Regions from separate parts of the Tardiphaga sp. 215_C5_N2_1 genome, predicted to be linked through region 1. Evidence: riboswitches for the same ligand, from Rfam matches in the RefSeq annotation. Region 1 holds a riboswitch; the other holds the start of a gene.

The links. A riboswitch is a leader RNA that binds a small molecule or an ion and turns the genes downstream of it on or off. The one in region 1 is predicted to bind S-adenosylmethionine.
Region 2: another riboswitch for S-adenosylmethionine. It lies ahead of AB7828_RS23195 (O-succinylhomoserine sulfhydrylase); the one in region 1 lies ahead of metX (homoserine O-acetyltransferase MetX).

The regions. Positions count from the first base shown of each region.
Region 1 covers NZ_CP197240.1:3,757,743-3,772,839, reverse strand. Annotated here, with positions in the region: gene AB7828_RS17955 (TIGR02302 family protein) at 1-2,103, shown strand, start outside; gene AB7828_RS17950 (response regulator) at 2,307-2,684, opposite strand; gene AB7828_RS17945 (MJ0042-type zinc finger domain-containing protein) at 2,700-3,563, opposite strand; gene ftsE (cell division ATP-binding protein FtsE) at 3,692-4,351, shown strand; gene AB7828_RS17935 (cell division protein FtsX) at 4,344-5,315, shown strand; gene AB7828_RS17930 (YdcF family protein) at 5,396-6,121, shown strand; gene AB7828_RS17925 (lysophospholipid acyltransferase family protein) at 6,148-6,921, shown strand; gene AB7828_RS17920 (gamma-glutamylcyclotransferase) at 6,929-7,486, opposite strand; gene AB7828_RS17915 (DUF2125 domain-containing protein) at 7,614-8,804, shown strand; gene AB7828_RS17910 (prephenate/arogenate dehydrogenase family protein) at 8,931-9,869, opposite strand; gene hisC (histidinol-phosphate transaminase) at 9,871-10,974, opposite strand; gene AB7828_RS17900 (chorismate mutase) at 11,001-11,852, opposite strand; SAM riboswitch at 12,056-12,135, shown strand; gene metX (homoserine O-acetyltransferase MetX) at 12,223-13,425, shown strand; gene metW (methionine biosynthesis protein MetW) at 13,428-14,114, shown strand; gene AB7828_RS17885 (TIGR02594 family protein) at 14,456-15,097, shown strand, end outside.
Region 2 covers NZ_CP197240.1:4,876,592-4,891,688, reverse strand. Annotated here, with positions in the region: gene AB7828_RS23245 (hypothetical protein) at 1-271, shown strand, start outside; gene AB7828_RS23240 (MATE family efflux transporter) at 279-1,724, opposite strand; gene AB7828_RS23235 (hypothetical protein) at 1,854-2,906, opposite strand; gene AB7828_RS23230 (PQQ-dependent sugar dehydrogenase) at 3,035-4,375, shown strand; gene garD (galactarate dehydratase) at 4,545-6,089, opposite strand; gene AB7828_RS23220 (SDR family oxidoreductase) at 6,252-7,094, shown strand; gene AB7828_RS23215 (aldo/keto reductase) at 7,114-8,106, opposite strand; gene AB7828_RS23210 (LysR family transcriptional regulator) at 8,246-9,139, shown strand; gene AB7828_RS23205 (outer membrane protein) at 9,369-10,031, shown strand; gene AB7828_RS23200 (2'-deoxycytidine 5'-triphosphate deaminase) at 10,125-11,231, opposite strand; SAM riboswitch at 11,340-11,419, shown strand; gene AB7828_RS23195 (O-succinylhomoserine sulfhydrylase) at 11,503-12,684, shown strand; gene AB7828_RS23190 (SGNH/GDSL hydrolase family protein) at 12,769-13,737, opposite strand; gene AB7828_RS23185 (SGNH/GDSL hydrolase family protein) at 13,737-14,495, opposite strand; gene AB7828_RS23180 (OpgC domain-containing protein) at 14,492-15,097, opposite strand, start outside.

The DNA of each region.
Region 1 (15,097 bases):
CTGCTGTTCGCCACCTGGTTTGCCGCCAGTGGCGAGCGCGGCGCGCGGATCATGGCGGCGTTCGACTGGAACGGCGTGCTGGCGCCGGCGAATGTACGCGTCGACGCATGGATCACGCCGCCGCCTTATACCGGCAAGCCGCCGATCATCCTGTCGGCCGCCAACAAGGACGCGTCCACAGCCGATGCCGCTGCATTGCCGGTGCCGTCGGGCTCGACGCTGATCGTGCGCTCCAGCGGTGGCGCGCTTGATGTCGTTCTCACCGGCGGTGTCGCTGACGTGGCGCCGACGGCGGAAGCCCCGAAGGGCACCAACGAAAAGCATTTCATCATCACGTCTGACGGGACGGCACATGTCCGTGCGCCGTCCGGCCAGCCGCAGTGGAAGTTCACGGCAACGGGCGATCGTCCGCCGACCATTGCGCTCGCGAAGGACCCCGAGCGTCAGGCGCGCGGTTCGCTGCAGATGTCCTACAAGCTCGAGGACGACTACGGCGTTACCGAAGCCCATGCGCAATTCGCGGCGCGTCCCGCCGAGACCAAGGATGGCATCAAGGAAGCCGCCAAGCCGCGGCCGCTGTTCGATGCGCCGTCATTTGCGCTGGTTCTGCCAAATGCGCGCACGCGCAACGGCGTCGGCCAGACCGTCAAGGATCTCAGCGAGGATCCCTATGCCGGCGCCGATGTCACGCTGACGCTGACCGCGAAGGATGAGTCGGGCAACGAGGGCAAGAGCGAGCCGTTCAGCATGCGACTGCCGGAGCGGCTGTTCACCAAGCCGCTGCCGCGCGCGCTGATCGAACAGCGCCGTATCCTGGCACTCGACGCCAATCAGCGCGGTCAGGTCTCCTTCGCGCTGCAGGCCCTGATGATCGCGCCGGAAGCTTTCACGCCGGAAGCCGGTCAGTATCTCGGGCTGCGCAGTGTTGCCACCCAGATCGAACGCGCCCGCACCGACGCGGCCCTGAAAGAAGTCGTCGCCAGCCTGTGGGCGCTCGCCGTCACCATCGAGGACGGCGACATCACCGATGTCGACAAGGCGCTGAAGGCGGCGCAGGACGCGCTGAAGCAGGCGCTGGAGCGCGGCGCCAGTGACGAGGAGATCAAGAAGCTCACCGAGAACCTGCGTGCGGCGCTGGACAATTTCCTGAAGCAGCTTGCCGAGCAGATGAAGCAGAACCCGCAGCAGCTGGCGCGTCCGCTCGACAAGAACACCAAGGTGATGCGGCAGCAGGACCTCAACAATATGATCGAGCGCATGGAGCGGCTGTCGCGCTCCGGCGACAAGGACGCCGCCAAGCAGTTGCTCGAACAGATGCAGCAGATGCTGGAAAACCTGCAGATGGCGCAGCCTGGCCAGTCCGGTGACAGCGAGATGGATCAGGCGATGAACGAGCTTGGGGATATGATCCGCAAGCAGCAGCAGTTGCGCGACAAGACCTTCAAGCAGGGCCAGGACCAGCGCAACGAGCGCCGCCGCGGCAAGCAGGGCGAGCAGGGTATGGGCGATCTGCAGCAGGATCAGCAAAACCTGCGCGACCGCCTCAAGCAGCTGCAGGATCAACTGGCCAAGCAGGGCATGGGCCAGGGTCAGAAGGGTCAAAAAGGACAGCAGGGGCAAAAAGGCCAGCAGGGCCAGCAAGGGCAGGGCCAAGGTCAAGGCGGCGACGATCAGGCGGACGCCGATGGTGACGGCGACGGTGATGGTCTTGGCGATGCCGACAGTGCCATGGGCGATGCCGGCGGCCAGCTTGGCGAGGGCAATGCCGATGGCGCTGTGGGTTCGCAGGGCAAGGCACTCGATGCGCTCCGCAAGGGTGCACAGAAGCTTGCGCAGGCCATGCAGCAGGGCGAGGGCGAAGGCCAGAACGACGGCCCCGGCAACAATCCCGGCCGCCAGCAGAGCGGTGGCCGGCAAAGCGATCCGCTCGGGCGTCCGCTGCGTGGCCGCGAACTTGGCGACGACCTCACGGTGAAGATTCCCGGCGAGATCGACGTGCAGCGCGTGCGGAGAATCCTGGAAGAGCTGCGTCGTCGCCTCGGCGACACGACGCGGCCGCAGCTTGAGCTGGATTATATCGAGCGGCTGCTGAAGGATTATTGAGGGCGGAGTTAGGAAGTGCCGGTGCCAGTGGTTTCCCTCCCCCAAGCGAAGCGCAGCGGGGAGGGTCGGCCGATAGGCCGGGGTGGGGTGCTTCGGCAAGTGAGAGCGGCGTTTGTGGCACGACCCCACCCGTCTGGCCTTCGGCCAGCCACCCTCCCCGCTGCGCGGCTCCGCCGCTTGGGGGAGGGATAAGAAAGAGCCCTCTATCCCTTATTCTTCACCGCCAGTGCGTCCGCCACCGCAGTGCGGATATCCGCCACCGAAAACGGCTTCGTCACCACATCGTGCACGATCGCATTGAGGCCCGTCGCGCGTTCGCGCTGGTCGGCGTAACCGGTCATCAGCAGGATTGTCAGTTCGGGAAAATCGCGCGCGACGGCCAGCGCCAGCGCGATGCCGTCCATGACAGGCATCTTGATGTCGGTCAGCAGCAGGTCGAATGCGCCGCCCTGCTCGGTAAGGATTTCCAGCGCCTCGGCGCCGTCTTCGGCCGTGACGATCTCGTGGCCATCCATGGCGATGGCGCGGCCGACCAGCAGCCGCATCGATTCTTCGTCATCAGCAATCAGGATACGCGCCACGACAACTCCTTGGACTTACGCGCCGGCGACGTCGCGCTTGGTGAAGAAACGCACATCGATACTGCGGCCCTCGGCCGGCGGCGAGGCCAGCCGCGATCGAAACCATGTCTTGTCGCCGGGATTGAGGCCGGGCTGTTCGAGCACGGCGTTCCAGCCATATATTTCAGTCCCCTTCTCGTCGCGTACCACGAAACGCAGGCGCGGCAATGCGGTGGGCGTGCGGGTTTCGGACACGATCAGGCCTTCGATGAGCAAGACCGACTTGCCATCGACGGTCTCGGTGGTGACCTTGACGTCCTTGAAGGCAAGGCCGCGCACATTCACGTCGAGGCCGACCGCCTGATAGAAGGTCGCGGTCTGCGGCATCAGCTTGACCAGATCGACGCGCCAGATCACCAGTGCGAGCAACAGCGACGCCATGGCCGCGGTGGCGATCGGCAGACTGTGGCGCGGCATGACGAACAGGCGCGGCAGCGACGGCACGAAACGGCGGAGCGCTGCCAAGCGCGACGGCGGGGTGGCCCGCATCGCGGCCACCGCGTCGTGCTGCGCCAGCGTGGCCCAGTCGGCGGTTTCGGTGCGATCATTGGCGTCGGTCGGCCAGTCAGCGGAAATCGACGGGCTTTCCACCACCGGAACGTTCGGCGCCGAGGCGTCGTCGTCCTCGGTCACGTCCCAGGCGCTCATGTCCTCGTTCGGATCGGGCTCGCTGGCCTTCGCCGCCATGGCGGGAACACGGGCTTCGGCGCGGGAGAGGTCCTCCGGCCGCGCCAGCCAGACTTCCTTGCAGCGGGCGCAGCGCACCGTCCGTCCGGCATCGCCGAACGTAGCCGGGTTCACGGCGTAGGACGTCGTGCAATTGGGGCAAACGATATGCATGGAGCCGATAGCCGATGACATGGCCGGCAGGCTACAAGACGACCGTTAACGAATCGGAAACCATAACGGCCGCACAAGCAATTGACCGTCTTTTTGAGGCTTTTTGAACCCATCGAACGGAGCTGAATGTGGTCCGGTTCGAAAATGTTGGTTTGCGCTACGGGCTTGGCCCGGAGATTCTGCGCGACCTCAATTTCCAGATTCCTGCGCATTCGTTCCAGTTCCTGACCGGTCCCTCTGGCGCCGGCAAGACCTCGCTGCTGCGTCTCCTGTTCCTGTCGCTGCGGCCGACCCGCGGGTTGGTCAATCTGTTCGGCCAGGATATCTCGCTGCTCGGCAAGGACGAGATCGCCGACTTGCGCAAGCGCATCGGTATCGTGCTGCAGGATTTCCGTCTGCTCGACCATATGACGACCTATGAGAATGTCGCGCTGCCGTTCCGGGTGATGGGGCGTGAGGAGTCCAGCTATCGGCGCGAAGTCATCGATCTCTTGAAATGGGTCGGGCTCGGCGATCGCATGGATGCGCTGCCGCCGATCCTGTCGGGCGGCGAGAAGCAGCGCGCTGCGATTGCGCGCGCGGTGATCGCGCGGCCCATGCTGCTGCTGGCGGATGAGCCGACGGGCAACGTCGATCCGACGCTGGGCCGGCGTCTGCTGCGGCTGTTCATCGAACTCAACAAGTCGGGCACCGCGGTGATTATCGCGACCCACGATATTACATTGATGGATCAATACGACGCGCGGCGCATGGTGCTGCATCAAGGCCGGCTGCATATCTATGAGTAGAATCGGCGAAGAACACGGCCCGCTGATGGACCTCGGCACCGATCGCCCGCAGGTCCCGGCGAAGGCGCGCAACGCATCCCCGATCGTGCCGCGCGGCTCGATCGCCGGCCGCGCGCTGGTCGCCGTCGTCGCTATCATGACCTTCCTCGCCTCCATCACGACAGGCGCAGTGCTGCTGATCAGCGCCTCGGCGTCGGAGTGGCAATCGGAAGTCGCCAGCGAAATCACCATCCAGGTGAAGCCGCAGGGCGGCCGCGATCTCGACCGCGACACACAGGCGGTGACCGATGCCATTCGCGGCCAGCCGGGGATTGTCGAGGTGCAGCCCTATAGCCGGGAGCAATCGGCGCAGTTGCTGGAGCCGTGGCTCGGCACGGGACTGTCGCTCGACGAGCTACCTGTGCCGCGCGTCATCATTGCACGTGTCGCGCCGGGGACGGTGCTGGACATCATCGGCTTGCGCAAACGGGTGACGCAGGCCGTGCCCTCGGCCAGCGTTGACGATCATCGCGCCTGGGTCGAGCGGATGCGCTCGATGACATCGGCAACGGTGCTGGCCGGGCTCGGCATCCTTGCGCTCGTTATTATCGCCACCATTATCTCTGTATCCTTTGCGACGCGCGGCGCGATGGCGGCGAACCGGCCGATCGTCGAGGTGCTGCATTTCGTCGGCGCGGGCGACCGCTACATCGCCAATCGCTTCTTCCGCCACTTTCTGCGGCTTGGCCTGCAGGGCGGTATCATTGGCGGCGGTGCCGCGATGCTGATGTTCGGGTTTTCAGAGTCGATCGCGAGCTGGTTTTCCGGCACGCCGGTGGGCGACCAGTTCGCTGCATTGCTGGGGACGTTCTCGCTGCGGTCGTCAGGCTATCTCGCGGTGGCAGGGCAGGCGCTGTTGATAGCAGGAATTACCGCCTGGGCGTCGCGCCGCACATTGTTCTCGACGCTGAACGACATCGAGTAACGCGTCAGGTAAAGGCGATGGCATCGCCAAGGCGCCGAAAAATACCTAAGATTGCTGCCAAAGGACCAAACGTCAGACCGATGACCTTGCTCGACGACCAGGACACCACGGAGATGCCCGTTGCCGCGCCACCGCGGCGGCGCGTCATCCGTGCGGCACTTGTGGTCGCATTTGCACTGTCCTTCATGGTCGGCGCCATCGGCTTTGTCGCGTTCCTCGCGCAACTGCGCAGCGGCGAGCTGAAGCCCTCGGCGAATGCCGACGGCATCGTGGTCCTGACCGGCGGTTCGTCGCGCGTTGCGGATGCGCTCGAATTGCTCGCCAATGGCTTCGGCAAACGGTTGCTGATCTCCGGCGTGCATCCGACCAACGGCGCCGCAAATATCTCGCGCACGCTGCCGGACAGCCAGCGGCTGCTGGATTGCTGCGTCGATCTCGATCGCTCCGCCGTCAACACCCGCAGCAACGCGGTGGAGACCAAACGCTGGGTCCATGAGCGCGGCTTCAAGTCGCTGATCGTGGTGACCTCGAATTATCACATGCCGCGCGCGATCGTCGAAATGTCGCACGAGATGCCGGATATCGAGCTGATCCCGTTCTCGGTGATTGGCGACAAATGGCGTGACGAGCCGTGGTGGACCAGTGGCCCGACGCTGCGGTTGCTGCTATCGGAATATGTCAAATATCTCGCGGCCGAAGTGCGGGTGCGGCTGGCGAATATCGGCATTGATCTGATGCCGGATTCCGGCAGCGACCAGCAGAGCGACGCGCCGCAGCGCCGGCCGGCCACGGCGTCTGCGAATTGAACTGCAATTGAGCTGATCGGAACACCATGACTTCGATATTCGTGCGTTCGTTGATCTACAACGTGCTGTTCTATGTGCTGCTGGTGTTCTGGATCCTGGTGGCGATTCCAACCTTCGTGATGCCGCCGCGTGCCTTCATGGCGATCGCGAAGGCGTGGGCGACCAGCAGCATCTGGCTGATGCGTATCGTCTGCAACACCAGGGTCGATTATCGCGGACTCGAGAAAATTCCGGCGGGGCCGCTGGTGGTCGCCTCGAAACATCAATCGATGTGGGAGACCTTCGCGCTGATGCCGTTCTTCGACCGGCCGCTGTTCATCTACAAGCGCGAGCTCGGGCAGATTCCGTTCTTTGGCTGGTACCTGAAGAAGTCGAAAATGATCGGCGTCGATCGCGATGGCGGTGCGCGTTCGCTCATCGATATGGCCAAGCGCGCCACCGAGGAAATCCAGCTCGGCCGTCAGCTCATTATCTTTCCCGAAGGCACGCGTCGGCCTGTCGAGGCACCACCGGATTACAAACCCGGTGTCGCGCAGATCTACGCCAAATCCGGCGCGCCGTGTCTGCCGGTGGCGCTGAATTCCGGCCTGTTCTGGCCGCGCCGCACCTTCCTGCGCTATCCCGGCACGCTGGTGGTGGAGTTTCTCGATCCTCTGCCGGCCGGCCTGCCCCGCAAGGAATTCATCGCGGCGATCAGCACGTCGATCGAGGCCGCCACCGATCGTATCGTTGCGGAGGCGCGCGCGGAGCAGGCGACGATCTTCGGGCGCGTGCCGAATGTGGCAGTGAAAGAAAGCTAGCGCTTGGTCACTCGTGCAGCATGGCTGCGAGCTGATGGAGCTGCGCGTCACGAAAACCTTCGGCCTCGATGGCCTTCACGGTCGACAGCACGTAATCGCGGTTCAGCCCGGAACGACCGTGGCCCTGCCGCACGAAGTGCAATTGTTCGCTAAGGCTCAATCGTCCAGCATATTGCACATGGCCGCGATCGACCACATAGGCCAGCGCGCTGACGCGGGTGCGCTCCACATCATCCAGCCAGACCGAGCGCATGACCTCGCGATAGACATGGGTGGTCTGCTCGCGCTCCCTGAGATAGGCGATGGTGTCGTGGCGCAGCTTGGCCGCCACGCGAAAGGCAATGCCGCGGCAGGCGCCGCCGCGGTCCAGGCCGAGCACGAGGCCGGGCTTTTCCGGCGTGCCGCGGTGGTCAAAGGAATAGACGCAGAGCGCCCGATGTTCGCCGATCAGCCGGGCCGGGACCTGTTCGATGAACTCGAAGCCCGGCCGCCACATCAGCGAGCCATAGCCGAACACCCAGAGATCGCTGTCGGAATCGGGCTGGGCGGTGATTTTCGCGGTCATGATGCCGACCTAGCAGAAACCTTGGGCCCGGGCGATCTTGATTTCCTGCAATGTGGCCCTGCGACGACAGGATAACCCCATGAAAGGGATCGCCGATTTGACAAAATCATGCGATCTACGTCCCGCCATGTCCGAATATGCACAGCCCACCCAGCGCCGCCTCTGGCCGATTTTCATCCTGCCCGTCATCATCGTCGTCCTTGCGGCGGCGTGGAGCGGCTTCTGGTTCTATGCCGCGTCCAAGGTCGACGAAAACGTCGATATCTGGCGCGCCCGAGAGGCCGCGGCTGGCCGCGTCTATGATTGCGCCAACCGTTCGGTCTCCGGCTTCCCGTTCCGGCTCGAAGTCCGCTGCAGCGGTGTCAGCGTTTCGCTGACCTCGCAAACCGCCACCCAGAATGCGACGCAGGTGCCGATCACCGCGAAGCTCGGCGAGATCGTCGTGGTTGCGCAGATCTACACGCCGCGGCTCCTGGTCGCCGAATTCACCGCGCCGGCAGTCCTGTCCGATCGCGGTCAGCCGGCGATGGTAATGAATTGGGGCTCGGCGCGCAGCAGCATCACCGGTCTGCCCGGTACGCCTGACAGCGCCGACATCGTGTTCGACGATGTGTCGCTCGACCGCTTCGCCGGCTCGGTGCAGGCGCCGACCGCACGTGCCAAACAGGTCGAATTGCATGGCCGCACGGCAGCAAACTCCACGCCGGACAAGCCGGTGATCGAGACGGCCCTGCAGATCAGGAGCGGCAGCATTGCCGATGTTCATCCGATCCTCGCAGCGCCGTTCGATGCCGATATCCGCGCATTGCTCAGCGGACTCAAGGATGTCTCGCCCAAGCCCTGGCCGCAGCGTTTCCGCGAGCTTCAGGCTGCAGGTGGACGCGTCGAGATCGTGCAGTCGCGCGTCCAGCAGGGCGAGATCATCTCGCTGGCGACGGGCTCGCTCGGTCTGACCGCCGCGGGCAATCTCGACGGCGAATTGCAGATGACCGTGGCGGGGCTGGACAAGGCTATCGCCGCCCTCGGCATCGACAAGTTGCTGGAGATGGGCGTGCCTCAGGAGGCGCTGGATCGCATTGCGCCCGGCGTGAAGTCGCAAGACGTCAACAACATCCTCGGTGCGCTGGATCGCGCGATCCCCGGTCTCGGCAATGTCGTGCGCAAGAATGCCGGCAGCGGCCTTGCCGCCGGCGTCAATTCGATCGGGACTGCGGCTGTCTTGGAAGGCAAAGCGGCGCGGTCGTTCCCGCTGAAGTTTGTCGATGGCGCGGTGTTCCTCGGGCCGCTGCGCGTGGCGCAGATCCCGCCGTTGTTTTAGGCGTGAGGTTCACCGGCCTCTCCACGTCATTGCGAGGAGCGAAGCGACGCGGCAATCCAGAAGCCGCAAAGCAAGTAAGGCTGGATTGCTTCGCTTCGCTCGCAATGACGGCTGTTGGTCCTGCGCTCAATCCTTCTTCGTCAGCGCCTGATGCTTGCGCCCGAAGTCCGGCGCCGCTTCATCCTGACCGATACTCACGATGCCGCGGCGGATCGCGCGGGTGCGGGTGAAGTGCTCGAACAGCGCATCGCCGTCATCGCGGCGGATGGCACGGGTCAGTTTCGAAAGGTCTTCCTGGAAGGTACCGAGCATTTCCAGCACCGCGTCCTTGTTGGCGAGGAACACGTCGCGCCACATGGTCGGGTCTGATGCTGCGATACGGGTGAAATCGCGGAAACCGCCCGCGGAGAACTTCAGCACTTCCGACCTCGTGACATCTTCGAGCTCGTCGGCCGTGCCTACGATTGTATAAGCGATCAGATGCGGCAGATGGCTGGTGACCGCGAGCACCAGATCGTGATGCGCGGCCTGCATGATCTCGACATTGGCGCCGAGCGCAGCCCAGAAGCCGGTGAGCTTTTCGACGGCCGCAGGATCCGCGCCCTCGGGCGGCGTCAGAATGCACCAGCGATTGCTGAACAGTTCTGCGAAGCCGGAGTCGGGACCGGAGTTTTCCGTGCCGGCGACCGGATGCGCGGGAATGAAGTGGATGTTGTCCGGCAGATATTCCGACATCGCGTGCAGCACGGAGGCTTTCACCGAACCGACGTCGGACACGATCGCGCCGGGCGAAAGATGCGCCGCGATACTTTTCGCAACGTCGCCCGCCACGCCGACGGGGACGCAGGCGATGACCAGATCGGCATCCTTGACGGCGCTGGCATTGTCGTCGGCGATGCGGTCGGCGAGCTTGATTTCCACGGCGCGTGCACGCACGGCCGCCGAATTGTCGGTGGCAACGAGTTCACCGGCAAGGCCAAGCTGCTGAATGCCGCGCGCCAGCGACGAGCCGATCAGGCCGAGGCCGATCAGGGCGATACGTTTGAAGGGCGGCGTGGCGCTCACGTCATTGCCCCGAATTCGATGCCATGAATTCACGCAGCGTCTCGATCACCAGCCTGTTGGCTTCCTCGGTGCCGATGGTCATGCGCAGCGAGTTCGGCAGGCCGTAATTGGTCACGGCGCGCAGCACCAGCCCGCGCCTGGTCAGGAACGCATCGGCATCTGCTGCGGTCTTGCCGGTCGCCGGAAAATGCATCAGCAGGAAATTGGCCACGCTTGGCGTCACCTCGATGCCGAGCTTGGTTATTTCCTCGGTCAGGATGCCGATCCACTTGGCGGTGTATGTGCGCGACATCTCGACATGGCCGGTGTCCTCGATCGCGCCCACCGCGGCCATCATCGCCGGCGCCGAGACGTTGAACGGCCCACGAATCCGGTTCATCGCATCGACGATGTGCGCAGGGCCGAACATCCAGCCGATCCGCAGGGCGGCCAAGCCGTGCACCTTCGAGAAGGTGTAGGTGGCGACGGTATTCTCGGTGGTCTTCGCCAGTTCCAGGCCGTTGTCGTAGTCGCCCTTGGTCACGTAGTCCCAGTATGCGGCGTCGAGCACCAGCAGCACGTGCTCCGGCAGGCCGGCGCGCAGGCGTTTGATCTCGGAGGACGGCAGATAGGTGCCAGTCGGGTTGTTCGGGTTCGCCAGCCACACCAGCTTGGTGCGCGGTGTGACGCAGTTCAGGATCGCATCGACGTTGCAGGTGAAGTTGGTTTCCGGAGCGACCACATTGGTGGCGCCGTTCGCCTGGGTAGCGATCGGGTAGACCAGGAAGCCGTGTGCGGTTGAAATCGCCTCGTCGCCGGGGCCGAGATAGACATGCGCAATCAGGTTCAGAATTTCGTCGGAGCCGGCGCCGCAGATGATCTGCGCGGGATCGAGGCCGAAGCGGTGGCCGAGCGCCTCGCGCAGCACCTTCGACGTGCCTTCCGGATAATCCTCGAGATGCGCGACAGCGGTGGCGAAGGCGTCCTTGGCGCGCGCCGACGGACCGAACGGGGTCTCGTTGGCCGACAGCTTGTAGGTCTTGCGGCCGGGCTCCACCACCGGGCTCTTGCCAGGGGTGTAGGGCGCGATATCGAGAATGCCGGGCTTCGGCACAGGACGGGACATCTTCAACTCCAGAACGTCAGATTGGCTTACGAACGCGGTGCGTCGCTGGCGGCCACGGTATAGCGGGTTGCGTGGCTGCCGACGAGAGCCGTGGAGCGCACCGAGGCGCCGGCTTCGATCAGCGCCGACTTGATCTTGTCGAGGCTGGAGGCTCTCGTGATCGAGATCAGCAGCGCCGCGCCGTCAAAGGCGGTATCCGGCACGGCGACGATTTCGGCCAGCGGCGACAGCGCACGCGCGGTCTCGGCATTCCAGCCGGACACCCGCACGCTCCACATCTCGACCTCGGTCACCATGGCGCTGTCGGCAACGCGCGACACCACGAACACCGGCAATGCGGCCGGATGGTCGGCGCGTTCGATGAACGGCAGGCGTGCGATGATCTTCGGCGCGCCCAGGGCTTCCAGCGGGATCCACCACGGCGTGCGGCTGGACGTCGCCGAGACCAGCGCGAGATCGCCCTTGGACTTGGCCACGGCCTCGACCGCTGCGGCGGCGCTGAAATGCGCGACGTAAGGCACCGTGAAGCCGAAATGAAAGCGCGCGGAATCCCGCATCGCGCTCTCGCCGAGCGACAGATCCGCATGCACCGAGAACGGCGCCTGAACGTAAGTGAAAGTCGAAATGATCACCCGCCAGATGCTCTCGACGGTGTCGATCGGCAGGATGCCGCGATGGCGCTGCACCAGACGGCGCATCATGTCGGCCTCGCGCGCCGGCCGAAAGGCCGAGCCGACCTCCTGGGTCTGCTTCACCGAAATCAGCCGGTCGATGATGTCGCCGCGCTGCATCAATAGGGCGTGAACCTGCGCGTCGATGCTGTCGATCTCTTTGCGCAGTTCATCCAGCGAGGGCGGGGCGGGTGGTAATTTCGACATGTTCAAAACCTTCGGGACGGGAGGCGTGATAGGTCCCGTCGAGCTTGCCGGGCCGGCTCCAGGGAGCCGGCGGGCACGGCCATTGATTAGGTAAGACGGTGCCGGAAAGCAAAGAAAACATGGAAGATTTGGCCGCAGGGCAGTTGGGCAATTTGACCGGGGTATGCCCATATTGACGGCAGGCGGGTGTGGGACTAGTTTCTGGGCTCTTCCGTGGTCATTTGAGCCGGCCGGCTTGCAGCCACGTTAAACAACTCGCTAAACAGGCCGGGGACAGTTTGATCCCGGCCGAGCTATTTGTTCAGGCCGGGTTTTTTATGGCCTGATTCCGGTTTTGGTTTGAGAACCTCCTGAGGAGGCCGGTATCAAGATGGTAAATGTCGAACTGGTGAAGAGTCCGGTTGTCCGCCCCGATGAGCGTGGACATGAAGCCGATCACCCGACCTCGCTGGTCGCGGGTTTTGGCATGGATCAGCCGCTGCGGCTTGATTGCGGCGTCGACCTCGCCCCGTTCCAGATCGCCTATCAGACCTACGGAACGCTCAACGCCGACAAATCCAATGCGATCCTAGTCTGCCACGCTTTGACCGGTGACCAGCACGTCGCCAATATCAATCCGATCACCGGCAAGCCCGGCTGGTGGCAGACACTGGTCGGCCCCGGCAAGGCGCTCGACACCGAACGCTACTTCATCATCTGTTCGAATGTGCTCGGCGGTTGCATGGGCTCGACCGGTCCGGCCTCGACCAATCCCGCCACCGGCAAGATCTGGGGACTGGATTTTCCGGTCATCACCATTCCCGACATGGTGCGTGCGCAGGCGATGCTGATCGACAGTCTGGGTATCGGTCAGTTGTTTTGCGTCGTCGGCGGTTCCATGGGCGGCATGCAGACGCTACAATGGACCGCGGCCTATCCGGAGCGCGTGTTCTCCGCGCTGGCGGTTGCCTGCAGCACGCGGCACTCGGCGCAGAACATCGCGTTCCACGAATTGGGTCGTCAGGCCGTGATGGCCGATCCCGATTGGCGCGGCGGGCGTTATTTCGAGGAAGGCACACATCCGCATCGCGGCCTCGGCGTCGCGCGGATGGCCGCGCATATCACCTATCTGTCGGATGCCGCCTTGCACCGCAAGTTCGGCCGCCGCATGCAGGACAGGGAGTTGCCGACATTCTCCTTCGATGCGGATTTTCAGGTCGAGAGCTATCTGCGCTATCAGGGCTCGTCCTTCGTCGAGCGCTTCGATGCCAACTCCTATCTCTACCTGACGCGTGCGATGGACTATTTCGATATCGCAGCCGACCACAACGGCAAGCTTGCGGAAGCGTTTCGCGATACGCAGACGCGTTTCTGTCTGATGTCGTTCACATCAGACTGGCTGTTCCCGACGGCAGAATCGCGCGACGTCGTGCACGCGCTGAATGCCGGCGGCGTCCGCGTGTCCTTTGCGGAGATCGAAACCGACAAGGGTCATGATGCCTTCCTGCTCGACGTGCCCGAGTTCCTCGATATCGCCGGTGCATTCCTGAACTCCGCAGCCTCCGTGCGCGGCCTGCCTGTTACGGGGACATAGAGATGGCGTTTCCACAACAAGCCTTGCCGCTGAATTCTGCGGTGGCGACGCCGGCGCCGCGCGGCACGCAGGATTATCGTGGCGATCACCTCCTGGTCGCGGAGATGATCAAGCCGGGTTCGAAGGTGCTCGACGTGGGCTGCGGCGATGGCGATCTGCTGCAATTGCTGGAAAGCCGCGGCATTGACGGCCGCGGCATCGAATTGTCGCGCGAGGGCGTCAACCGCTGTGTCGGCAAAGGCCTCGCAGTGGTGCAGGGCGACGCCGATACGGACTTGATCAACTATCCCGACGATGCGTTCGACTACGTGATCCTGTCGCAGACGCTGCAGGCGACGCGGCAGCCGCGCGTCGTGCTGGAAAATCTGCTGCGCATCGGCCGCAGCGCGATCGTGTCGTTTCCGAATTTCGGCTTCTGGAAGATGCGGGTGCAGTTGCTTGTCGGTGGCCGGATGCCGCGTACGGAGAATCTGCCGGCGACGTGGTACGACACGCCGAACATTCACTTCTGTACCATCAAGGATTTCGTTGTCTTGTGCGACGAGATCAACGTGAAGATGGAGCGCGCCGTTGCGCTCGATCTCTATGGCCGTCCGCTGCGCCTCAATGCGCCGTGGTGGTTCTGGAACATGTTCGGGGAGCAGGGCGTTTTCCTGCTGAGCCGCGCGAGTAAATCGGCGCAACCCTGATCGCGTGTAGATTTCTGCCTGATGGAAACAGAAATACCGCATTCCATGCGGCTTTTCACGCCGTGTGTCGACCTGCGATACACGCCAAAGATGTGCGTAAAAGCTAATTCGAATAGGTAATATAAGCGCGCATTCTGTCGAATGGGTGGCTGCTATGTCTATACGTATGGCGTCCGTTGAAGTTGAAGCGATTCCCTCCGATGTCGCCGTTAAAAAATCGTCACTTGAACCGTTCTAGGTCTTGTTATCGCCATACCAACTTCGTTACCACGCCCGTCCCGATTGTTAGCCCGCGTATTTGGGCTGATGGGGTTCGGGGGTGTTAAGAGGAAAAATTCGGTATGGTTCAGTTCTTTGCGTATCGCCGTGCACTTCGCATCTCGGCTCTTGCGGTGTGTTCGGCGGCAGTTCTCGCGTCAGTCTCTCCCGCGTCGGCACGTCCTCATCATGGTGCTTCGCGTCATTCGCACCACGTCGGCAAGTACACACACAGCACGCGTCATCACGTCCGGCATCGCGCGCGGTATGCACGGCGCAGTGCCCGAGTCGAACAGCAGGCGCCTTCGTTCGGCGACTCCACAAATTTCAATAACGCCAATGCAAGCATGAACCAGCCTTCCGGCGGCTTCGGCGGTTCGGGCATCGTCGATGCAGCGCGCAGCTTCATCGGCCGCGGCAATCCGACGGCGCGCGGTCGCTTGTGGTGCGCAGCGTTCATGAACCTCGTATTGAAGCGCACCGGCCATCAAGGCACCGGGTCTGATATGGCGCGCTCGTTCTCGAGCTATGGCCAGCGCATCTCCGGTCCGCAGGTCGGCGCCATCGCCGTGATGTCGCGCGGTCGTCGCGGCGGTCATGTCGGTGTCGTCTCGGGCGTCGATGCCAAGGGCAATCCGATCATCGTCTCCGGCAATCACGGCAACCGCGTCGCCGAGTCGGTGTATTCGCGTGGTCGCGTTTACGCCTACGTGATGCCGACGAGC
Region 2 (15,097 bases), 1.1 Mb from region 1:
GTATGGAAGCACGCTGCGGATCTACGATCCGCGCATCGATGCGTGGCAGATCCAGTGGACCGATCCGGTGATGCAGAATTTTCTCACCATGACCGGCCGCAAACAGGGCAACGACATCGTCCAGCTCGGCCGCGACAATGACGGACGCCCGATCCGCTGGAGCTTCTCGCAGATTACGCCGCGCTCGTTTCTATGGCGCGGCGAGACCTCGCGTGACGACGGCGCGACGTGGCGGCGCGATGTGGAATTTACTGCGACGCGCGTCGGCTAGAAACTGCTCAGACGAGCTCCGGCCGGATCTCGGGCACGGGACCGGCCTTCGGTCCCCACGGCGTCAGCAGCACGCTGAGTGCCGACAGCACGCCGAGCAGCACCATGGACGCAGCAGCAAGCCAGAAGAAGCTTGTGGCCGAGGCATCGATAGACAGCAGCCACCAGCCTCCAACGCTGACGAAGACCAGCCGCGCGGTTTGCGCTAGCACCGGGCCGAGCACCTTGGCGGCGCCCTGCGAGGCAAAATAGGCCACCGTGGACAGCCCCAGAAAGGCATACATTGGCGCACAGGTGGCCAGATAGGTCCGGCTTGCCGCACGCACACCGGCATCATTGGTGAACATATTGACCCAGGCATCGGGGAAGATCGCGATCAGTGTGCCGAGCAGACCGACAACACCGAAGGCGATCACGCTGCCAGTCCAGGTCACGCGGCGCGCACGCGCGATGCGGCCAGCGCCGATTGCCATGCCGACGATCGGCACCGAGGCGATACCCACCGCGAAAGCCAGCGTGCTCAGCATGAATTCGAGCCGCGCACCGATGCCGTAGCCGGCCAGCACCGCGGTGCCGTATTGCGCCAGCATATGGGTGAAAATCAGGAGAGTCAGAACGCCCTGTAGCGGATTGAAACAGGCGATGGCACCCACTTTCAGAATATCGAAGAACATTCCGCGCTGAATGCGGAAGCCCTTGATCTGAGGCCGGACTCGCGCACGACCGGAAAAGACATACCAGCCCATGACGCCTGTGCCGATCGTGAATGCAATCAGCGTGCCCGCCGCGACGCCGGGCATGCCGAATTGCGGGATCGGACCGAAGCCGAGGCCCAGCACGCCACCGAGAACCACCTGCAAGGCGGCCCCCGCCATCTGCATGGCGGAGGGCATCTTCATGTTGCCGGTGCCGCGCAGGATCGCCGCGAAGGTATTCAGCAGCCACGGGATCACGCCACCAGCGAAGAAGACGGTGATGTAGCCCTGCGCCTGGCTCAGCACATTGCCGCGGCCACCAAGCAGTTGCAGCAGCATGGAGCCGAAGGTCAGCATGCCGACCGTGAAGGTGAGGCCGAAGCAGATGGCGATCAGCAGCGCATGGCCCGCCAGCGTATCGGCGCGCGCGCGGTCGCCGGCGCCGAGCGCGCGCGCGATGGCTGAGGACACGCCACCGCCCATGGCGCCGCCGGACATGGTCATGGTCAGCATCACGAATGGAAACACCAGCGCCATCGCCGCCAATGCTTCGGTGCCGAGCCGGCCGACATAGGTGGTCTCGAAAATAACGACAACGGCGCCTGCCGTCAGCGCGATGACATTGGGCCAGGCCAGCCGCAGGATGGTCGGCAGAATGGGATGATCCAGCAGGGGATTTTTGGCGGGCGCCTTCAGGCTCGGAAGCGGCTGCTTGTCGGCATCGACCAATCGGGGTTCGGCGACGACAGCGTCCGACATGCATTCTCCCTGAGCTTCCGGTCTTGCCTGCCGGACACCTCGTTCCTAGCACCGATCGCGGACAAAGCCATGCGCGACACACGCATGGGGGATGTTCGATTTGCACTGCAGTATCAAGGGGTCGAGGCGCTAGCCGATCGACCAGATGAACGGGAGCGCACCACCTCGTGCCGGCGTCATCGCGATGGGTATATTGCGACCGCATCCGGCGGCGAGGCCCTCGACCAACCCCTGCAAGGCCCTCGCGCAGGCGGCATTGTTGTCGGCGACGCCGTCCATCAATTTCCAGCTCTGCTGCCGGATCTCGAACTGGCCCTCGGACTTGCCGATCTCCACGATGTCGTCCTGCGCTGCGAACAGGGTGCCGAGGAATTCCGCGAAGGCCTTGACGTCTCCGCGCGGCAGGCCAAAGCCCGCAGACATCTCATCGAAATACTGCATGCCAATCAGCTTGCCGGTGAGATGCAGTAAATAGCCCGCATCGACCGGGCCGAACAGTTGAACCGCCACAGGCGCTGCGGTCCGTACATATTCCATGGCGTAGTTGCGATAGGCCTTTTCCAGCCGGGCTTTCGGCCAGCTATCCACCGGCAACGCGGGTGCCTTGGCGGGATCGAACAACGGCGCTTCCAGATGGCGCGCGAACACCAGACGCTGATCGATATCCAAATCATGGTCGTATTCGCAGTAATAGCCTTCGAGACCATCCTGGCCATCGACGCTCTGCTTGGTGCAGACGAAACCCATGCGCGAATTGCCAAGCGAGACGCCGTTGTTGGCGTGCCAGCCGCGCAGCATCGCGCGGGAGACTTCGCCGGGCACGCCGCAGATTGCCGTGCCGCGCCAGATCCAGCGCGGCGGCGGATAGCGGATCCAGGCCTTGCGGTCACTCTCAACCATGTACTCGACCGACACGCCGCCGATCCAGTTCGAGAGATAGTGATACTGGGCCGCAGCGACCGCGGGTGGCAGGCCGGACAGACCGAGCTTTGCGAGGCCGGGCAGGAAGCGCTCCTGCTGCTGCCGGCGGAAGATCCGAAACATGAATTCCGCGGCGTCTGCCGTGCCGCGGCGCGTGACCGTGGTCAGGATCAGGCCGGTGAAATAGGCGTGATAAAGATCGGCGACGCTACGCCAGCGCGTCCAAGTGGCTTCGTCGCTCGTATTTGTCGGTCCGGTCATCGTTTCTTCCCTGATTATTGGGAAGGACCATAGCCGCGCATCACTCTAGCTTCACATGAAATTCATGCAGGGAGGTCGAACGTTCCTGCATTGGCCGCATTAGATCGTTTCAGTCACAAGGACATTCCATGCGCCAGAAATTCCTGCTTTCGGCCTGCCTCGTCGCTCTGGCGCTGCCGCTGGCCGGATGCAACGAACAATCCACCATCGCATCAGGCGAGGATTTCGGAGCGTCGCCGAAGCTTGTCGAGCCCAACAAGTCGCTGATCCCGACCGTCAATGTCTCGAAGGCGGTCGGCTGGCCCGCCGGTGCCAAGCCGAAGGCTGCGGACGGCATGACGGTCAACACTTTTGCGCGCGGGCTCGATCATCCACGCACGGTCTACGTGTTGCCCAATGGCGACGTGCTGGTGGCAGAAAGCAATGCGCCGCCGAAACCGGAAGATGGCAAGGGCATCAAGGGCTGGGTCATGAAGATAGTGATGGGCCATGCTGGCGCTGGCACACCGACAGCAAATCGCATTTCGCTGCTGCGCGACGCGGACGGCGATGGCGTTGCCGAGACGAAGACAGCGTTTCTCGAAGGGCTCAACTCACCCTTCGGTATGGTGCTGGTCGGCGACGAATTCTTCGTCGCCAATGCCGATGCTGTGGTGAAGTTTCCCTACAGAACCAATGATACCAGGATCACGACGCCAGCCGTGAAGGTGGTTGACCTGCCCGGCGGCCCGATCAATCACCACTGGACCAAGGATCTCACGGCGAGCCCCGACGGCACGAAACTCTATGCAACCGTCGGCTCCAACAGCAATGTTGGCGAGAATGGCATGGACGCCGAAAAGGACCGCGCCGCGGTGCTCGAGATCGACCGCGCGACCGGCGCCTCACGCGTCTTCGCATCCGGTCTGCGCAATCCCAACGGACCATCGTGGCAGCCGCAAAGCGGCGCGCTCTGGGTCACCGTCAACGAGCGCGACGAAATCGGCAGCGACCTTGTGCCGGACTACATGACCTCGGTGAAGGATGGCGGCTTCTACGGTTGGCCCTACAGCTATTACGGTCAGCATGTGGATGTCCGCGTACAGCCGCCCCGCCCTGACATGGTGGCCAAAGCCATCGCGCCGGACTACGCGCTCGGCGCGCATACCGCGTCGCTCGGCCTGACCTTCAATACCGGCGATCTCTTCCCGGCCAATATGAAGAACGGCGCTTTCATAGGCCAGCACGGTTCGTGGAATCGGCGTCCGCAAAGCGGATACAAGGTGATCTTCGTGCCCTTCACCGACGGCAAGCCATCGGGCAAGCCGCAGGATGTGCTCACCGGCTTCCTCAATGACAGCGGTGAAGCGCAGGGACGCCCGGTCGGCGTGCGCATCGACAGCAAGGGCGCGTTGCTGGTGGCTGACGATGTTGGCAATACGATCTGGCGCGTGACGCCATCGGGCGCGAAGGCGGCAGCGTTGAAGTGATACCAGAGACCTGACGAAGCTCCGTCATGGCCGGGCAGCGCGAAGCGAGGGCTTCACTTGATGTCCCGGCCATCCACGTCTTCCTGAGTTTATGGCCGAGACGTGGATGCCAGGCACGAGGCCGGGCATGACGAGTTTTTACTACTTCGCCTATCCCACTTGAAATTCTTCACGTCACCGGCGCGGGGTTGAACAGTACCAGATCGTTGTGCAGTCCCCACTTGTCCGCCCAGACCTGCTTGCGGCCGCTGGCGACGTCGAGGATCAGCTGGAACAGCTCCCAGCCGGCTTCCTCGATGGTCATCTCGCCTGACGCAATGCGGCCGGCGTCGAAATCGATCAGGTCCGACCAGCGCTTCGCCAGTTCGGTCCGCGTCGAGACCTTGATGACCGGTGCCTGCGCCAGCCCATAGGGCGTGCCTCGTCCGGTGGTGAAGATCTGCATCTGCATGCCGGCGGCAAGCTGCAGCGTGCCGCAAACGAAATCGCTGGCTGGCGTTGCTGCAAACAGCAGTCCCTTCGTCGTGGCGCGTTCGCCGGGGCCAATCACGCCGCTGATCGCGCTCGAGCCGGACTTGACGATGGAGCCCAATGACTTCTCGACGATATTGGCGAGACCACCCTTCTTGTTGCCGGGCGTCGTATTGGCGCTGCGATCGGCGCCACCCCGCGCCAGATAGGAATCGTACCAGTCCATCTCGCGTATCAGCGCGCGGCCGACATCCTCGTTGACCGCACGGCGCGTCAACAATTCGATGGCGTCACGGACTTCGGTGACTTCGGAGAACATCACCGTGGCGCCGGCGCGCACCAGCAGATCGCTCGCGAAGCCGAGCGCCGGATTGGCGGTCACGCCGGAAAACGCGTCACTGCCGCCGCATTGCAGACCAATCACGAGATCGGAGGCCGGGCAGGTCTCACGCTTGCGCTGGTTCAGGATTTTCAGCCGCGCCTCGGCCATGGTGATGATCGTATCCACCATGTCGCCAAAGCTCTGATTGCTCTCATCCTGAAGGCGCATCATGCTGCCGGGATCCTCCTTCGGCAGCAAACGCTCCGGTGCGAGCTTCTCGCAGCCGAGGCCGACCACCATCACCTCGCCGCCAAAATTGGGATTGCGCGCGATGTTCTGCAGCGTGCGGATCGGGATATAGGCATCCGGCGCATTGATCGCGACACCACAGCCATAGCCGTGGGTGACAGCGACGACGTCATCGACATTCGGATAGCGCGGCAGCAGCTCGGCCTTGATCTTCTTGAGCGCAAATTCCAGCGTGCCGGCGACGCATTGCACCGACGTGCTGATGGCGAGAATGTTCTTCACGCCGACGGAGCCGTCGCGATTGCGAAAACCTTCGAATGTGTAATCGTTCAGCGGCGGCTGAGGCTCCGGAACCGCATTGGCAATTTCAAGACTGTCGAGATCCGGCGCGTCGGGCATATGGATGCGCGCCTCCTCGACCCATTCGCCGGCGGAAATCATATCCAGCGCATAACCGATGATTTCGCCGTAGCGGATGATAGGCGCATCCTTTGCGATATCTTCCAGCGCCACCTTGTGCCCCTGCGGCACGAAATTACGCAGCTCCAGACCACCGGTCATCATGGTGCCCGCAGGCAGGCCAAAATCATTGACGATGATGGCGACGTTGTCGCGCGCATTCAGTTTGATGTAGCGCGGCGCATATGCATCTGCTGCCAGCGTGGTGGCCATCGCCTTGTCCTTCCCAAATCTGCCGGCATTCGCGCCGGTCTCGCAGCAGAGCAGTAGCACAAAAGATGACGGTGTCGCGCACTTGACCGACACGCGCTGCAGCCCGAATGATGATCTTGAAATGGGCCGGCGCGCCCGAATTCATGCAGAAATGGGATGATCGTGCGTCTTTTCGTCTTCGGGCTCGGCTACAGCGCAAACCGGTTCATCGCCCGGCACGGCGGTCAATTCACCGGGATTGCCGGCACCGTCCGCACGGCCGGCAAGTCGGCTGCTCGGGATATCGAGACGCTGGTCTTCAACCCGGATGTCACCGATCCCGGCATTGCCGATCGCCTCACGAGCGCCAATGCGCTGCTCGTCTCGGTCCCGCCCGGCGCAGATGGCGATCCCGTGCTGCAGACCTTCGGCTCTGTAATCGCGGCCAGCGGCATCCGGCGCATTGTCTATCTCTCCAGCGTCGGGGTTTACGGCGATCATCAGGGTGCCTGGATCGACGAAACCGCCCCGGTCTCCGGCGAGGGTCGGCGCAGGGCACGCATTGATGCCGAAGACGCATGGCGCGCCGTGGCCGGCGATCGCACGACAATCCTGCGCATCGCCGGCATCTACGGTCCCGGCCGCAATGCGCTGGAGAATCTCAAAACCGGCAAGGCCCATCGCATCGTCAAGCCGGGCCAGGTGTTCAACCGCATCCATGTGGACGACATCGCAACATCTGTCGCCGCAACATTCGATCACGCGCAGACCGGCATCTTCAATCTCTGCGACGACGAGCCCGCGCCGCCGCAGGACGTCGTGACATTTGCCGCTTCGCTGATGGGAATCGCGCCGCCGCCCGAGCAGGACTTCGCAACCGCCGAGATGAGCCCGATGGCGCGCAGCTTCTATGCCAGCAACAACCGCATCTCGAATGCGCGGCTGAAACGCGAGCTCGGCGTGAAGCTCGCATTTCCAACCTACCGCGAAGGCCTCACGGCACTGTGGGAACAACGCGAGGTCTAGGCAGCGAGTGACCTGCGGACTACCGGCCGGTCATCGCCTCCAGCCTGTCCGGATATCGGTTGCCCTGCACGGTGATTTTTGCAGCAATGCTGTCGATATCCCGCAGATCGTTGGCTGTCAGCTCAACGTCTGCTGCACCGAGGTTCTCTTCAAGCCTGTGCAGTTTCGTGGTGCCCGGGATCGGCACAATCCACGGCTTCTGGGCCAGCAGCCACGCCAGCGCGATCTGGGCCGGCGTCGCCTGCTTGCGTCCGGCGATCTCGCCGAGCAGATCGACCAGCGCCTGGTTGGCCTTGCGCGCTTCGGGCGTGAAGCGCGGGAGGATATTGCGGAAGTCTCCGCTGTCGAGCGTCGTGCACTCGTTCATGGCGCCCGTGAGAAAGCCCTTGCCGAGCGGGCTGTAGGGGACGAAGCCGATACCGAGCTCCTCAAGCGTCGCCAGCACTTCCTTTTCGGGGCCACGCGTCCACAGCGAATATTCGCTCTGGATTGCGGTGATCGGCTGTACGGCATGGGCACGGCGAATTGTCGTCACGCCCGGCTCGGACAGGCCGAAGTGCTTCACCTTGCCCTCGCTGATCAGGTCCTTCACCGCACCGGCGACATCCTCGATCGGCACGTCGGGATCGACGCGATGCTGGTAGAACAGATCGATGGCATCGATCTTCAAGCGCTTGAGCGATGCTTCGGCGACCTCACGAATATGTGCGGGGCGGCTGTCGAGACCGACCTGCTGACCGGTTGCGGGATCGAGCCTGAAGCCGAATTTGGTGGCGATGACCACCTGATCGCGAACCGGCGCGAGCGCCGCGCCGACGAGTTCTTCATTGGTGAACGGGCCATAAACTTCGGCGGTGTCGAAGAACGTGACGCCGCGTTCGACCGCCGCGCGGATCAGTGCGGTCATTTCCGTTGTGTCGGCCGGAGGCCCGTAGCCGAAACTCATGCCCATACAGCCGAGCCCGATGGCTGAGACGTCCAGTCCGCTGCGTCCGAGTTTGCGTGTCTTCATGTCAGATCTCCTGTGCCATCCGGCCAATGAGCGGCTCCCGCGCTGGTGGGATTTTGCCGCCGACATGCGACATCTGGAGATCGTGCGCCCATGAGACTAGATGATATAATCTGCACGCACTTATCAGCCGGATTCATGAATGGCCCGCCAGACAATCGACGACCTCCTCGCCTTCTTTGCCGTCGCGAAGGAGGCGAGCTTTACGCGCGCAGCCGCCAAGCTCGGCGTCTCGCAATCCGCGCTCAGTCACACCATCCGCGGTCTCGAAGAACGGCTCGGACTGCGCCTCCTGACCCGAACGACCCGCAGCGTCGCGCCGACCGAGGCTGGCGAACGCCTGATCCGGACGATCGGCCCGAAGCTGGAAGAGATCGACGCCGAACTCGCGGCCGTCACGGAGCTGCGAGAGAAGCCTGCCGGCACCATCCGCATCACAACCGGTGAGCATTCCGCCGAAACGATCATCTGGCCTGCGCTTGCCAAGCTGCTGCCGCGCTATCCCGACATCAAGGCGGAACTCGTCGTCGATTACGGCCTCATCGATATCGTCGCGGAACGCTACGACGCCGGTGTTCGCCTGGGAGAACAGGTCGCGAAAGACATGATTGCCGTCCGCATCGGACCGGACTTTCGCATGGTCGTGGTCGGCGCACCGTCCTATTTCGCCAAACGACCGCCGCCGAAACGACCGCAAGATCTCACCGCGCATGACTGCATCAATATCCGTCTGCCGACCATGGGCGGCCTCTATGCGTGGGAGTTCGAGAAGCGCGGGCGCGCCTTGAAAGTACGCGTCGATGGCCAGATCGTGTTCAACAACATGTCGCTGCGCCACAAGGCGGTGCTGAACGGACTGGGGCTGGCCTATTTGCCGGAGGATCGCGTGCGCGATCACATTGCCTCAGGCCGGCTTGTTCAAGTGCTGGACGATTGGTGCCAACCGTTCTCGGGTTATCACCTTTATTATCCGAGCCGCCGACAACCGACATCCGCATTCGCGGCGCTGGTTGAAGCGTTGCGTTACCGTGGCTGATCAACGGTTGTCGTGTTCCAGCGCCTCAATCCGAACGTGATTGAAGTGAAATTGCACATCGTGAAAAGTTCCTGAATCAATTTGGGCAATGCTGTGTCTTAAGCGCGACGTGGTCGCCAAAGCTGCCTTTTTCGTTTGAGGCGCTGTTGCACGTGTGTGACAGCAATCACTGCGCAATAGTCTAGGTTGCCTTTCGTCATCCCCCGTCGGGATTGAGAAGGAACACCTGATGAAGAAGCTTCTACTGTCTACCGCTGCTCTGGCCCTCGTCGCTTTGGCCGCTCCGGCGTCCGCTGCTGACCTGGCTGCGCGCCCTTACACCAAGGCTCCGGCCTATGCTCCGGCTGCTCCGATCTACAACTGGACCGGTTTCTACATCGGCGGTCACATCGGCGGCGCGTTCCCGGGCAACGACAACAACCTGCTCGGCGGCAGCAATGACGGCACGTTCATGGGCGGTGTGCAGGGTGGTTACGACTACCAGTTCGCGCCGAACTGGGTGTTCGGTCTCGAAGCCAATTACAGCTTCCTCTCCACCAGCAGCAACTTCGACAATCGCGGCCTCGGTTCGGTCACCGGTCGTCTCGGTTACACCTGGGGTCCAGCACTGCTCTACGTGAAGGGCGGTTACGCATGGGCTGACTCGCGCTTCACCAACGGCTTTGCCGGCGATGGTGGCCGCGATGGCTACACGGTTGGCGGCGGTCTCGAATATCTGTTCACCCAGAACTGGTCGGGCAAGGTCGAGTACCAGTATTACGACTTCGGCAACGTCAACTTCATCACGCCGACCCTCGCCGTTGGTGGTTTCAAGAACGACGAGCACACGATCAAGGCCGGCCTGAACTATCGCTTCAACCTGGGCAACTTCGGCGCAGGCTTCGTTCAGTAAGCCTGACGATCTATCGTCTACTTCGTCTCCAGAAAAAACTTAGGCCCGCAGCAATGCGGGCCTTTTTTCTTGCTTGCGCGGAGCGGTGAGCGATCAGACTTTGAAGTGCTTCGAGAGCTTCAGGCTCTGGCCCTGATAATTCGAGCCGATACGCTGGCCATAGAGGGCATCCGGACGATCCAGCATGCGCTCATAGACCAGACGGCCGACGATCTGGCCATGTTCGAGAATGAACGGCACTTCGCGCGAGCGCACTTCCAGCACGGCGCGCGAACCTTTGCCGCCGGCGCCATCATGGCCGAAGCCGGGATCGAAGAAGCCGGCATAGTGGACGCGGAATTCGCCGACCAGCGGATCGAACGGCACCATTTCGGCGGCGTAGTCCGGCGGCACCTGCACCGCTTCCTTGGAGGCGAGAATGTAGAACTCGCCGGGATCGAGGATCAGCGTGCCGTCCTTGCGCGCCGAGATCGGCTCCCAGAATTCATTGACGCTGTAGCCACCGCGACGATCGATATCGACCACGCCGGTGTGTCGCTTGGCGCGGTAGCCGACGAAGCCCGAAGCGTTCTCGCCCGACAGATCGACCGATAGTGCGAGGCCGTTGTTCAGATCTGCCGTTTCGCTGTCGACCAGCGGCTCCTGCGCATGCAGGTCTTCCAGTGCCTCGGTGTCGAGCACCGCATTGCCGACCCGGAAGCGGACCTGCGACAGACGCGAGCCCTCACGCAGCAGCACCGGAAATGTCTTCGGGCTGATCTCTGCATAGAGCGGACCGTGATAGCCGGCGCCGATGACGTCGAAGCGGCGGGTGCCATCCGCAATCACGCGGGTGAACACATCGAGGCGACCGGTCGAGCTCTTCGGATTGGCGGCGGCGAAGATGTTCGGCGGCAGCGCCAGGCTCTCGATCAGCGGGACGATGTAGACGCAGTTGGTTTCCAGCACCGCACCATCGGACAGATCAATCTCGTGCAGCTTCAGCTCGTCGATGCGCTCGGCGACCGTCGAATTCGGCCCCGGCAGGAAGCTGGCGCGCACGCGATAGGCGATGGAGCCGAGCCGCAGATCGAGGCTGGCGGGCTGAATCTGGCTCTCGACGAAGGGATATTCCGGCAGGATCAAGCCGGCATCGGCCATCGCCGCAATCATGCGGTCGGGCAGAATTCCATCGGCATCGGGGGCAAGCGTAAACGGCACAGGTCTCGTCCTTCGGTCGTCCTTCAGCGAGAATACACTGAAAAATAGCGACTTTACCGGTTATCTCAGCCCCGCCTTGACGAAAAGGGCAAGCGGGAATATGCACATCACTTATCCCGTGGTGATTTGAGCCGGCCGGCTTGCAGCCACGTAAAATAAGTCGCTAAACAGGCCGGGGACACATGTCCTTCCAGCATGCGATCCCGGCCTGAGGACGTCCGTCCAGGCCGGTTTTTTTGTGCCCGTGTTACGCGGGTACGTTGGAGGTCACATGTCTACGAAGTCCTATCGCCCCGAAACCCGGCTCGTTCATTCCGGCGCGCTGCGCTCGCAATATAACGAGACGTCCGAAGCCCTCTTCCTCACACAGGGCTTCATCTACGAGACCGCGGAAGCCTGCGAGGCGCGGTTCAAGGGCGAAGATCCCGGTTTCATCTATTCGCGCTTTTCGAATCCGAATACGTCGATGTTCGAGAGCCGCATGATCGACCTCGAAGGTGCGGAGGCTGCACGCTCGACGGCCACCGGCATGGCCGCCGTGACCACCGCCATTCTCGCGCCGCTGCGCATGGGCGATCACGTCGTCGCTGCGAAGGCGCTGTTCGGCTCCTGTCGCTACGTCATCGAAGAGCTGTTGCCGCGCTACGGCATCGAATTCACCCTCGTCGATGGACTCGACCTCGACCAGTGGCAGAAGGCAATGCGGCCGAACACCAAGTCGCTGTTTCTGGAAAGCCCGACCAATCCGACGCTCGACGTGCTTGACATATCAGCCATCGCGGACATCGCCCATGCCGGCGGTGCGCGACTGATCGTCGACAACGTGTTCGCGACGCCGCTCTGGCAGAGCCCGCTCGCGCTCGGTGCCGATGTCGTCGTGTATTCGGCGACCAAGCACATCGATGGGCAAGGGCGCTGCCTCGGCGGCATCATCCTGTCGTCGAAGGACTTCATCGATGAACACATTCACAACTATCTGCGCCAGACCGGCCCCTCGATCTCGCCATTCAATGCATGGACGCTGGTGAAGGGGCTGGAGACACTGGCGATCCGCGTCGAGCGGCAAACCCAGACGGCCGCGGCGATAGCGGATGTGCTCGCACAGCATCCGAAGATCTCGCGGCTGATCTATCCGGGCCGCGAGGATCATCCGCAGGCGGCAACGGTGAAGAAGCAGATGCGTGCGGGATCGACGCTGATCGGCTTCGAGGTAAAGGGCGGCAAGGCAGCGGCGTTCCGCGTCCTCAACGAGCTGAAAGTCGCCCGCATCTCCAACAATCTCGGCGATGCCAAGAGCCTCGTCACGCATCCGGCGACGACGACGCATCAGCGCCTGCCGCTGGAAGCGCGGCTCGAACTCGGGATCACGGAAGGCTTCATCCGCTTCTCGGCCGGCCTTGAGCATCGAGACGATCTGATCGAGGATCTCGAAGCGGCGCTGGCGAAGGCGTAGTTCGCGCCATCACACTCTGTGATGCCCGGCGAATGCCGGGCATCACAGAGCTTTATTACATGTATCGGCGGAAGAACGGCTGGCTTACAGCGGCTTCTGCGCCTGCTGAATCTGCGGCTCGTTGATGCCGAGCTTCACCTGGCCGACCGACTTGATGATGTTGTCGCCAAGCAACTGCGCGAAACACGCATAGCCCCAGTCGTTCATGTGCAGGCCGTCGGAAATGACGAAACTGTCGAACGCCATCTGCTGGCTCTCGTGCCATTCCTTCATTACCTCGAAGCGCGGGAAGATTCCCACTTTGCGCAGCTCGGCCACCTTGTGCATCAGCGATAACATCTTGCCGGTGCCTTCCGGCTTCGATGTCGTCGCCGGCGAGTATTGCGGATCGACCAGCACCACGTCGGAGCCCGCGGCCTGAATGCGGCCGACGCCGTCCTCGATCATCTTGCCGGTCTCGGCCGGATCGAGATTACGCAGCACTGCATTGGTACCTACCTGCCAGATCACGAGATCCGGCTTGGCATTGATCACTTCGTTCTGCAGCCGCGCCATCATTTCCGGCGCATCCTCGCCGCCCTTGCCACGATTGAGCACAGCAATGTCGGCGCCGGGATAGGCGCGGTGGAGCTGCGCAGCGAGACGGTTCGGATAGGTGAATTCCGGCGCAGTAGATCCCCACCCCTGGGTCGAAGACGAGCCGAACGCGACGATGACAACAGGCTTGCCGGCAGCGAGCTTGCTGGCGACATGCGGCAGCGCGCCCATCGCCTTCATGCCGCCCTTTGGCGCGCGGCACGGCACGCGGCTCAGAATGTCAGTGGCGGACTTCGCGACTTCCTTGACCTTGTCGATAGCCTTCGCAGCGACGCCTTTCTTTGCGGCATCTGCGGCATCGGTCGCCACGGTCTGTTCGGCGGTCTTGCCGTCAGATGGTGCTGCCTGCGCCGTATCCGCGCGAGCGATGGAAGACGAGATCGGGAGTGCGAGGGTCGTAGAGGCGGCAAAGGCAGCGACGACAGCAAAGCGAGACAAATGGCCGACGAAACTCATTAACGCTGAATCCTCAAATCCGCTGCTTTGATCTTGGCCGCATCGACGACAAAGGTCGAAAGCGCCCGGCCAAGACAATCATGCACCCGCTTCGCCAGCTCCATGCCGGGCGACGCGCTGAACAGGTCAAAATCACCGCTCTCATTCCAGTGCCGCATGATGGCGAAACGGTCGAACAGCGGGACGTCGTGCTGCTGCGCCACCACACGCATATTATCTAGGTAAGCGGAGCCGGAAATCATCGTCTCCGTGCGCGGACTGTACTGCAGATTCATTAAAATGACGTCAGTTCCGGCCTTTTGCATGGCGGCAACACCCTCATCCAGGGCGTTCCGGAAGTCGTCGGCGTCGGCCTGTTTCATGGCATCCACGGTTCCGGTCTGCCAGATCACCAGGTTCGGCTTCTTGTCCGTCACCAGCTGTTCCAGGGTCGGGGCCATTTCCTCGGCTGTCTTCTTGACCTGCAGCTCCAGTGCCACGTTCACCTCGACGCCCGGCAGCTTCTCCTTCAGATAGGCCTGCAGGCGGTTCGGATAGGCTGCGGAGTGGTCTGAGACCCCGATCACCGAGGATCGGCTGCCAATGACCAGAATATCGAGCTTTCCGCCCGGTTTGGCCGCAGCCTCGACCTTGGGCAGGGTGCTTTCGGAGGTCAGGAGGTAGGCGGGAACCTCACAGGTATGCGCGGGCGGTTCGGCCCGGACAGGAGCCGCCACCAGCAGGCCAGCCAGCATCGTGAGCCGCAGAACGGCCTTCATGCTTCCCCTCCTGCGAGATCCGCGTCGGATCGTTTGGCGCGGGATCCGCCTTTGACAGTGACGCCCTTGTACCACGAAAACACCCAGGCGGCGGTTGACATAACAACTATGCCGAGGAAGCTGATCAAGGCATGCATGCCAGCCCCGCCGGCGACCTCAGCCAGCACGAAATGGCCGGCAAAGGCCAGGAACACCCCGATACAGAAGATTTCGAGGGAGTGCTGGCCGCACAGCACCATTGGCCGCAACCAGACCGATTTCAGCCCCGGCCAGTCCTTGGGCAGGAAACGGACCGTGAGCGCCGCCAGCGCCAGGAAGTGGGCGAAACGCAGCACGTCGAGATCGGTCTTGTTGATGGGATACATCCACTGCTCGATGACCTTCGGCAGCAGATGGTGGATTTGCGGAATGTACCAGGTCAGCGTCACCCAGAACGCCGCCAGAAGATAGGCCACGCAGAGCCACAGCGTGATATTGGATGACAGTATTCGCGACATCCTGACGGCGCCGCCCAGTGCACACCAGGCGCCGAACACGAACAGCAATTGCCAGGCGAACGGATTGAAGGCCCAGACGCCGTTCGGGTAGGCGGTCAGATGCAG